One region of the Pseudoalteromonas sp. 1_2015MBL_MicDiv genome, then DNA from elsewhere that is predicted to be linked to it. Evidence: riboswitches for the same ligand, from Rfam matches in the RefSeq annotation. Region 1 holds a riboswitch; the other holds the start of a gene.
The links. Region 1 has a riboswitch for lysine ahead of lysC (lysine-sensitive aspartokinase 3). Riboswitches for the same ligand answer to the same signal wherever they lie in the genome.

Region 1 (5,274 bases):
CCTGAGCGCTCAATGTGCAGTATTTGCTTACTTATTTGCTCTTCAATGAGGGTAAAACACGCATGAAATTCACCACGAATATCAACCATTTTAAGCATTGGATCTATGTATTCGTCAAACGCTTCTATTACCGCTTTATAACGCTTTTGCAGCGATTGCACCGCATTATTTGATTTGGCTTGTTCAACAATATTTAAAATAGCGTTTTCGTTGTGCGTATAGAGCTTCATTATTTTACGCACCCGATCATCCATAATGCGGCTGTAGCGGCGTAAGTCGTCAAAGTCTTCTATTTCGCCAGCGTTATCTAGGCGGTTGCCTAAACGAGCTAGGTCCTCTACTAGTACGCTAATTTCTTGTGCTAAACCTAAATGCTCTTCTTGCAGTAAAAACGTAGCAAAATCAGCAATAGCACGATTTATTTCAAGCTGAGAGGATTTAGCCAGCGGAATTAAAATATCTTGGTTTAACAAACGATTTGTTTCTTTATAAATGCGTTCGTTTGACCACGTAGGCTGCTTTTGCTTAATCGCGTTTTGTACGTCTTTTAGGCTAAAGTCAGCCATTTTAAAACGTTTAAATAATAGCTCTAATACACCCCAATGTTCGGTTATGGTGTTTAGCAGCTTTTTAGCTGGGATCATAAGGGGTTACAACATCCTAGTATTTTATTATTGAGTTCTTTTAGAAGACTCATTATTACGTATTTTTAATTAACCTTGTCTGTATATAGTATTCGTTTTTAAGACCATTTAATAATAGTTTTTGCATAGAGGCAGTGCTAAAATTCGCGCCGAAAATAGGCACATGAAATGGAATGTTATTTGTGTGTTCTTTAAAACTATATCAAAGGTTGTTTAACTACCATGGTTTCCTCGATTATTCTAACCCTGATAGCGATTGCATTTTTACTGATCGTTATAGAAGATATAATCCATGTCAATAAAGCTAAAACCACGCTGTTTTTTGGTACGCTTTGCTGGATTCTTCTTTTTATATACCCTCTACACGGGCAAAGCCCCGATACGATTCAACACCTCTTAAATGAAAATATTTTAGAAATTGCCTCATTATGGCTATTTTTAATGGCTGCAATGACCTTTGTAGCGTATTTAAATTCAAAGGGGTTTATAGAAAATATTGTGCACCGTGTTATGCCAAAAAGTATTAGCGAAAAAAAGCTCATGTTTTTGGTGGGTGGTTTTGCGTTTTTGTTTTCGTCGATTTCAGATAACGTAACAGCGACGCTTATATCGCTTGCGGTTGTTATGTCGTTAAAACTTGAACCTAAAAAACTCATTAAATACGCCACGCTTATTGTGTTTGGGGTTAACTCAGGTGGGGTATCGCTAATAACAGGTGACGTAACCACACTAATGATATTTTTAGATGGCAAAGTAACCATTGCTCATTTATTACTACTTATAGCGCCAGCACTTGCAAGCGTTATGTTGCTAGCCGCGTTACTGTCTATCGGTATGAAAGGGCGTGTTGGGTTTGCTGGTGCAGGTAAAACCCGCATTGAAAAAACCGACATTACCATTTCTGTTATATTTTTATCTACCGTAGTGAGCACACTTACGCTGAGTGTAATTTACAGCGTACCGCCTCTATTAACCTTTTTGTTTGGCTTATCAGTGATGTTTTTAGTGGCGCAATTTTTAATGCGCAAAAAAGACATAAACAAAGACATAATCGATTTTGTTCGCGATATAGAATACGACACATTATTGTTTTTTGTAGGTGTACTTTTACTTGTAGGCGCACTTAAAGAAATAGGTATGTTGAGTAAATTTACCGACTTATACACGGTAATGGCACCAGAATACGCAAACTACTTAATGGGCATATTATCAGCAGGGGTCGATAACGTACCGCTTACTGCTGCATTATTAAAAGCCGATATAGTAATGAGCCAACAACATTGGTTGTCGTTTACGTATGCAACGGGCGTGGGCGGTTCAATGCTTATTATTGGTTCGGCTGCGGGCATTATTGCCATGAGCAAAGTTAAAGCACTTACCTTTATGAGCTACTTGCGTTTATCGCTGCATTTATTAATTTGTTACACGGTTGGATATGCGGGCTCGTATTACATGGGCAGTTTTATTTAACTCATAAATTATTAAATGCTTGACAGCTAGACGTCTAAACGATAACTTTCAAAGCCCCGCTACTTAGTGGGGTTTTGTTTTATTAGCCACTGGTTAATAAAGCATTCAGAAGAGGTGCGATACTTAGGTACTTAATGTTAGGCGACGAAAGCCGATGATCATTAAGGAGGGAAGTACTCGCCGAGGAAAATAATGGTACGTCGTCATTGTTTTTCGGTTTATGGGGCTGAATCCTCAAAACTGTCACCAATATAGGTGGAGAGCTTCTGGCAGTGGACTTATCTTCAAGCATTCCTTTGCCAAGTTCTTCTTGTTTTATTGCGGTTTGGATACCGCGAAAGGAGACTAAATGACTACCCAATCAGTGCCACAAACAGTATCAGGCGCAAAATCAGATTACATCGTTGCCAAATTTGGCGGAACCAGTGTTGCAAATTTTGAAGCGATGAGTCGCTGTAGCGAAATTATTGTTGCAGATAAAAGCGTACGTATTGTTGCCGTGAGCGCCAGTGCCGGCGTAACTAATCACTTAGTTGCACTGTGTAAATCAAGCATTACCTCAAGTGAGCGCCAAGAACACATAAACGGCGTGCTTGCTATTCAACAAACTATTTTAGATGAATTATCGCTAGATGCCGATTTAGCGGTTGGCTTTAGCGAAACCCTAAAAGCATTTCAAACATTGGCTCAAGAGCCACTGACAATCGATCAGCAACATGATGAGCTACTTAGCTTTGGTGAGCGTTTATCGTCGTATTTGTTTGCTCAGGTACTGCGTTTACAAGGTTTAAATGCCGATCGCTTTGATGTGCGCAAGGTGCTTAAAACCGACAGCCAATTTGGCAAAGCAACGCCCAACGTTGCAGCCACAGCGCAAGCTGCTAAAGAGCATTTAATTCCGTTATTAGACACTCAAGTAATTGTAACTCAGGGATTTATTGGTAGTGACGAATACGGTCACACCACAACGCTAGGACGTGGTGGTTCAGACTACAGCGCTGCATTATTAGCTGAAGCAATTAACGCTAAAAGTGTGCATATTTGGACCGACGTAGTGGGCATTTTTAGCACCGACCCGCGTTTGTGCGCAAAAGCGACGCCGATTGCACGCTTAAGTTTTGACGAAGCCGCTGAAATGGCAACCTTTGGCGCAAAAGTATTGCACCCAGCGACTATTTTACCAGCAAGCCGTAGCCACATTAACGTGTTTGTAGGTTCTAGCCGAGAGCCTGAGCGAGGCGGTACGTGGATTGAGCGTGAAAAATCGCAGCAACCAGGTATACGCGCAGTAACGCAACGTAAAAACCAAATTTTGCTTACGCTCAAAAGCCCAGAAATGCTACTAGCAAGCGGCTTTTTAGCACGCGTATTTACACTATTAAGTGAATACAATATATCGGTAGATTTGGTAACCACATCAGAAATCAGTGTAGCTATAACGCTTGATAACGCGCAAAACGCCTCGCGCCCAGAGCTTGATCAAGAATGCCTAGATAAGCTTGCAGAGTTTTGCCATGTTTCGGTAGAAAACAACCTAACATTGGTGGCACTTATTGGCTCTGAGATTCAATTACGCCAACACGAAATGAACTTAATGAGTGTACTAAAAGACTTTAACATTCGATTAATTTGTCACGGTGCTAGTAAGCACAACCTGTGCTTTTTAGTAGAGCAAACTGAGTCAGATAACGTAGTACAATCTATTCATAGCCGTTTATTAGAAAACGATTTTGCTGCGTAAATCGCGCTTATTCACGAAAGTGATTTATTAAAGTTACTTAACAAAATCAGTTAATAAAAAGCATCGCCAGTCGGTGCTTTTTTTATGCACCACACTTATATCAAAACAAACATTACTGTCACTGCTATCAGCTACAGTAACGCTATTACTGCAAGCACTGAGCTTTGCACTATGTAATTCGTCAAACACATTAGGGCTAAGTAACTTTGCAATAGGGCGGCTGGTGGCTTTAGCAAGTGACTCTTTTAATGTCCAAATTCTAAAAAACGTATCCGCTTGGGCTTGGGTATTAGTGGGCTTTGTAATAAGTGTAATTTCATCATTATGATAAAAATGCTTAGCGAGTTTTTCAAATGGGCGGTTTAGGCTTACTTTTTCAATATCAAAACCAAATTCACTTTTACCAAGGTTAAGCGCAACCCCAACTAAACCATGCGAGTGCGAAATACAGGTATTAATAACATCACCATTTACATGTAGTTGCAGCTTTGAGCTTGCCTCGTCAAATTCTGTACTCATTTTATTAAGGGCTACGTGCGCATGTTGCGGCTGCGTTATTTTAATAAGGTGCTTTAACAATAACCGCGTAGCTAAATACTCTTGCTTAGCTTGCGGGCTTTTGCGGCGGTTTATAATGGCTAACTCAAACAGGCTTAAGCAATCGGGCAAATTAAAGTCACTAAGTTCAAGTGTTTTAGCATTAAATAATAAAATACTGTTACTAGCTAAAGACAAGTTTACTAATTGAGTTGAAGTAATACTCAAGGCGTTTTTAAAATAGTGTTCAGTCATAAAAGCCCTAAAGCAAAAGAAGTCGCTGATATTGTGAGCGGTTAACGCCCCTAATAAAGGCTGGGTACAATTTTATTACTCAGCTGGCATGAAATATGGTTTAATTCACAATAATCAAAATAATAACAGATTTGTAGATGTATGGCACAAGTGCGTGATGGGTTTCAAAGCCGACTTGGTTTTGTTTTAGCCGCTGCTGGCGCAGCAGTGGGTTTAGGTAATATTTGGGGTTTTCCTACGCAAGCGGCCAACCATGGCGGCGGTGCTTTTTTACTGGTTTACTTTATTGTTATATTTTTACTTGCGCTCCCTGCATTGTATACCGAACTTTATTTAGGCCACAAAGCACAAGCTAATCCGGTAAAAGCATTGGGCGATGCATGGCAAAGCACTAACCGCAAAGTAGGTGCAGCAGCAGGTTATATTGGTCTTGCGGGCGCGGTTGTTATGCTAAGTTTTTACTCAATAGTAGCAGGGTGGATGCTCTCCTACGCTATTGAACCCATAACAACCTTTTTAGGTTTCACAGGCGCAAGCGAATTTTTACATAGCGACTCAGTGCTTCGTAATTTTGTATTTACGCCGCTTATGCTTATTTTAACTGCCAGTATTATTTTAAAAGGTGTT
Region 2 (5,274 bases), 1.8 Mb from region 1:
GTGGCTGCTCGCTTAAGTAGCGCTCCATGCGTAAAATATGTGCAATAGGCTCACCGGCTTTAATGTGCCCGCCAAGTGGGGCTATGTATTCAACCATACCGCCAATAGGGGCGTAATAAGCAAAGTAGTCATCTAAATTACATGCATAGCGAGTGATGTTAGCTGGCGTATGCGGTGCGTTTTGTAATACGCTTTTATGATTTAAGTAACTTAAAATGCTGTTTGCATCGTTTAGTGCTTCTTTTAAGTCTATTTTTTCTTGGCTGCCTAGCTCTACCGTAAATGCTTCTACAGGTATTGATAATTCACGACCTTGCTCGCTAAGTGCATCACTTAAATGCCACCATGGGCAAAAGTTAGCTTCATCCATAGCGCCGTCAAAATCACTAGGAATAAGCAATACATGTTCAATATTAAAGTAACGTGCGCTGTCGGTTGCATAGGTTGGGCAGTACAGATGCTTGCTTGAAATAGGGCCTGTGTGTAAATCGAGTACTATATCAGCCTGATGAGCGAGTTTTTGTAAGTTAAGCGCAATGCGTTTACCCGTATTGAGTAAATAAGCAGGGCCGTTAAGTTTGCTGTCTACTTCGTCAATAAGCGCCTGTTTGAAGTTACTTTTTAATGTAGCGTTGTCATACTGAGTATGATTTTGCGCAAACTGTGTCACTAAATTTTTATTGTAATGATACATGCGATTCCAATTAGTGCCCGTAATCGGATCGAACCTGCCAAGGGTAAACTCGCCAGATTTTTGATTACAACCAATCGGATTTGCATAAGGTACAAGGGTAATATCGCCATTAAGATTAAGGTGTTTTAATTGCTCAAGCAGCTGAAAAATAACTGCGTTACCTTGCACTTCAGCGCCATGCATATTGGCCTGAATGTAAACACTAGGCCCTGTACCATCGCCTTTTAAACGATACACAGGAATTGTAAGCGGTAAGCCGTTTGCAACTTCCCCTACTACAATGTTCTCTTGGCTGATGTGTGTTGTATTACTCATGCTTATTACCTTAAATAGTGGCTGGCATTTTCGGCTTGGCGAACGCAGGTAAGTGTACCGTTTTGCAGGGTATACTCGGCAGCTAGCTCATGGCATAAAAAATACGGCATACTTTCGGTAAAGCCGTAAGCACCGCATTGGCTAAACACTAGCCAGTCGTGCTCATTTAAATCGCTTGGCAGGTTATGTTCACCTAGGCAATCAAGCGCTGTACAAAGCGGGCCGTATAAAGTGACCGCTTGAGTTTTAGCACTGGATTCACGCAGTAATGCAGCAGGAAAATCTTGACTGGTAACAGCAGGGCGTAATAAGTGATTAATACCGCCGCTTAAAATTACTTGTTCTTGATTATAGTTTTGTTTGCGCTCTACTACTGGGTTTGCGTAATGACCGCATTCGCCCACGGCATAGCGACCAAGTTCCATCCATAATTCTTCTACACCCGCATCATTTTTAATTTTAGCGAGCGCAGCAATTAAGTCATCCCAATCAAGCGTTGCTTCATTTTGTGTATAAGGAATTCCTAAGCCGCCGCCTAAATCGAGAATTTTAAGGCTAATATTTAAATCGCTGGCAAGTTGACTAAGTGGTGCAATCATTTGTGACCACAAGTCGCTTAGCTTTTGCGTGCTAAGCATGTTGCCCCACTGAAAAATATGCAGGCCGTCAAACTTAAGTGCAGGGTAGTCAGCTACATTGAGTGCTTGCCACTCATCACAACCCATACCAAACGGCGTAAGGCTATCGCCGCCCAGAGGGTTTTTTTCACCTTCAGGCCAACGTAATTGCACACGCAGTAATACTTGTAACTGCGTGTTTTGTAATTGTGCTTGTTGGTTTAACCAACGTACTTGATTGAGGCTTTCTGCTACGAATATACGCACGCCGCGCTCAATAAAGTGTTTTATTTGTTTAGGGCTTTTTGCAGGCCCTGTGTTGAGCACGCGCTGTGAGCTAATACCTTGTGCGAGTACTTGCTCAAGCTCACCTTTACTTGCTACGTCAAAATTAAAGCCAGCGCTGTCTAAGCTTTGAATTATTTTAGACAGTGGATTTGCTTTTACCGCGTACCACAGTTTTACATCGGTTTGCGCAACTAAACGCGCAAGATGCGTGTTTAGTTGATCTAGGTCGTAAACAAAAAAAGGTGTATCAAGTTGTTGTGTAATAGTATTTACAGCGGTTATGATAGGCGTGCTCAAAAAGCTCATTATCGTAAAACCTCTTCAAGCAATAACGATGCATCGCTTTTCTCGTCGCGGTATTTAACTATTAACGCACACGACATGCTTAAGCCTTGTTCGCGTGCCCATTCGTTTGACGCAGGGCGAGAGCCCGGTATTACAATCGCGTACTCTGGGATTGGCTCGCCTTTATCAAGTTGGCGCTCGTTTACGCAATCGTATACTGGAATAGTTGCTGATAAACGCACGCCAGGGGCAAGTACTGCGCCTTTTTTAATGACTACGCCTTCAACAATAATACAGCCTGCACCAATAAATGCGTCATCTTCAACCACTACTGGGCTTGCACCAATTGGCTCAAGTACACCACCAAGCTGAACTGCAGCACTTAAATGTACGTTTTTACCTACTTGTGCACACGAGCCAACTAATGCGTGGCTATCTACCATTGTGCCTTCGTCGATATATGCACCAATGTTTACATACGCTGGTGGCATAATAATCGTGCCTTTAGCCACATAAGCACCACGGCGAACACTTGAGCCACCCGGCACCATTCGCACGCCATCATCAGTGCTAAACTCTTGCGGAGCTAAGTTATGTTTATCAACAAAACCACCTGAAAACTCAGTATTAGTGCCATTTTTAAAGGCTTCTAAAATACCTTTTTTTACTTCTATGTTAGCTTGCCATTGGCCGCTTTCGTTTTGTGATGCTGCGCGTACAGCGCCCGATTCTAAATTATTTAATAGTTCTAACCAGCTCATTATAAAAACCTGTATTTAATGCCAAGATAAAATGGTGTTGTTTGCAGTTGTGATGCAATCGGTTTGAGTTAACTCAAGGTGTGTTAAAGGTGGACGAAGTTGCGGGCTGCTTAAGCGACCTTGCAAATGCATCAGTACCTTTACGGGAATAGGGTTTGCGACAGCAAATAGGCTATTAATAGCGCTTGACCACTGGGCAAATAAATTAGGGTGTTGACCACTTAAACTGCGTTTAACAAACTCGTGAGTTTGTTCAGGCCATGCGTTTGCAGCTACCGACACTAATCCTTTTGCACCGGCTTGTGCAAAATAAGGCATTAGCGCATCGTCGCCACTAAAAATAGCTAAATTAGGGGCCGCTTGGCGGTAAGCTTCAAACTGAGCAATACTGCCGCTCGCTTCTTTTAACGCCCATAAATTTTTATTGTTTTTTAAGTTTTTAATAGTTGCCGCTGGGATGCTAACAGCACTTCGTCCCGGTACGTTATAAAGCATACACGGGTGATCGCTTGCATTAAGTAGGCTTTCAAACCAATGAGTTTGACCTATAGCGCCGGGCTTTGCATAAAGCGGTGAACCAAGTAAAAAGCTATGAATTGGCAATGTATTACAGTAGTTAACCCACTCAATTTGTTGTTTTAAGTTACTACCGCCAACAGCTACCATGAGTGGTACTGCTGGTTTTAGCTGGCATACGTGTTCAACAATGGCTTGTTGCTCTTTTTGCGTTAGCGCCAAGCCTTCGCCTGTACTGCCAAGTAGTAAAATACCGTTATGCGCCGCTTCTTGATCCCTAACCAGTTTAGTTAACGTGTTGTAGTCAACATCGCCGTGTTGATCAAATGGCGTTACGAGCGCGGTCCACAATGAGTAGTCGTTTAAATTGAAGTTGTTGATCATCTCTCACGAACTTATAATTTGTACCAACTTTATTAAAAACGTGATCATTTTAGCGATAACTAATTTAATGCAATTGATATTATTCGAAGAGTTAAAAAGCTTTATGGAAGGAGCCGCATTAACGTCGTTCGAACTAATAATTCGAAGAGCGAATGGGCTTAAAATAATAGGGCGCACGGCCTTAATATTTAAGACCAGAAGCTCTCCACCAAACTAATAAGCTGCTTTTTATAAGCAGCTATTGGTGACAGTCGCTAGGGTTCAACCTAGTCGCCCGAAATAAACACCTCGCAAAAGTGGTTACTTCTCGGCGTTAATTCCCCTCACGTATGCTCACTGGAGTTTGCGCTCCTAACATACGCTACCTGAATAACGCACCTCTTCTAGCCCTTTGCACCTGTTTGTAGAGTAAAACTTACAAACCTGAGCAATTTAAATAGGGTAATTACGGCGATTAAAGCATTTTAGCCGTCTGGGTGTCAAGCGACTAAATGCATATTCATTCATCCATAATGGGAGTGGTTACGTATTGGGTGCTTTTCTCGTACACTAGCAATATAAGTAGTGAGGTATTTAATTAGTATGGAAAAATTTAGCGATATTTATAAGCGAGCTGTAGAGCGAAAAGGCTCCGAAAAAATGCTGAAGTTATTACTTGCAAAACCGTTATCTAAAAAACAACTAAGCACGTTAAGTGACGACGATTGGCTTGAAGAATTTACTCGAAAAGTATTTCAAAGCGGTTTTTATTGGTCAGTCATTAATAATAAGTGGCCGGGCTTTAGAGAGGTTTTTTGGGATTTTAGCGTTGATAAGTTATTAATGATGCCACCCGATATGCTGGAACAAAAAGCTACTGATGAGCGTATTGTTCGTAACTATAAAAAAGTAAAAACAATTACCGAAAATGCTTACATGATCCACGAGATAGCAGGGGAACATGGCAGTTTTAGCCAGTTTATCGCTAATTGGCCAACAGACGATATTATTGGTTTATGGGCGTATTTAAAAAAGCATGGTTCGCGTTTAGGCGGAAATACTGGCCCTTATGCATTGCGAGCACTTGGTAAAGATACTTTTTTATTATCACGCGATGTAGAGAATTACTTACGTGCCCATAAAATTATAGACGGCGGCTTACAAACTAAAAAATCACTGAGTGCAGCCCAGGCCTTTTTTAACGAAATGCAAAAGCAAAGTGGCTTAAGTATGCAAGAGTTGAGCTTAATTGTTGCTTATGGCGTAGGTGACAACCGTGTTGGTATAAGTCAGCAACAATAGGAATTACCATGAAATTAGTGCCAAGATACACAGACATTGCGGAAAACTTCGCGATTGAAGATTTCCCTGCAAGTGTCGCCTCTCCTCAGTTATTGCTGTGGAACGAGAGCTTAGCAAAAGAGTTTAATATTAA

Region 2: it holds a riboswitch for lysine, as region 1 does, so the genes downstream of both, dapA (4-hydroxy-tetrahydrodipicolinate synthase) here and lysC (lysine-sensitive aspartokinase 3) in region 1, are expected to answer to the same signal.

What each region holds. Positions count from the first base shown of each region.
Region 1 covers NZ_CP012737.1:1,548,334-1,553,607, forward strand. Annotated here, with positions in the region: gene AOR04_RS07080 (hypothetical protein) at 1-644, opposite strand, end outside; gene nhaD (sodium:proton antiporter NhaD) at 867-2,114, shown strand; lysine riboswitch at 2,216-2,388, shown strand; gene lysC (lysine-sensitive aspartokinase 3) at 2,464-3,855, shown strand; gene AOR04_RS07095 (4'-phosphopantetheinyl transferase family protein) at 3,889-4,647, opposite strand; gene AOR04_RS07100 (sodium-dependent transporter) at 4,789-5,274, shown strand, end outside.
Region 2 covers NZ_CP012737.1:3,665,214-3,670,487, reverse strand. Annotated here, with positions in the region: gene AOR04_RS16420 (succinylglutamate desuccinylase/aspartoacylase family protein) at 1-1,009, opposite strand, end outside; gene AOR04_RS16415 (PLP-dependent decarboxylase) at 1,015-2,220, opposite strand; gene AOR04_RS16410 (2,3,4,5-tetrahydropyridine-2,6-dicarboxylate N-succinyltransferase) at 2,220-2,960, opposite strand; gene dapA (4-hydroxy-tetrahydrodipicolinate synthase) at 2,976-3,860, opposite strand; lysine riboswitch at 4,051-4,251, opposite strand; gene AOR04_RS16400 (DNA-3-methyladenine glycosylase I) at 4,443-5,141, shown strand; gene AOR04_RS16395 (protein adenylyltransferase SelO) at 5,150-5,274, shown strand, end outside.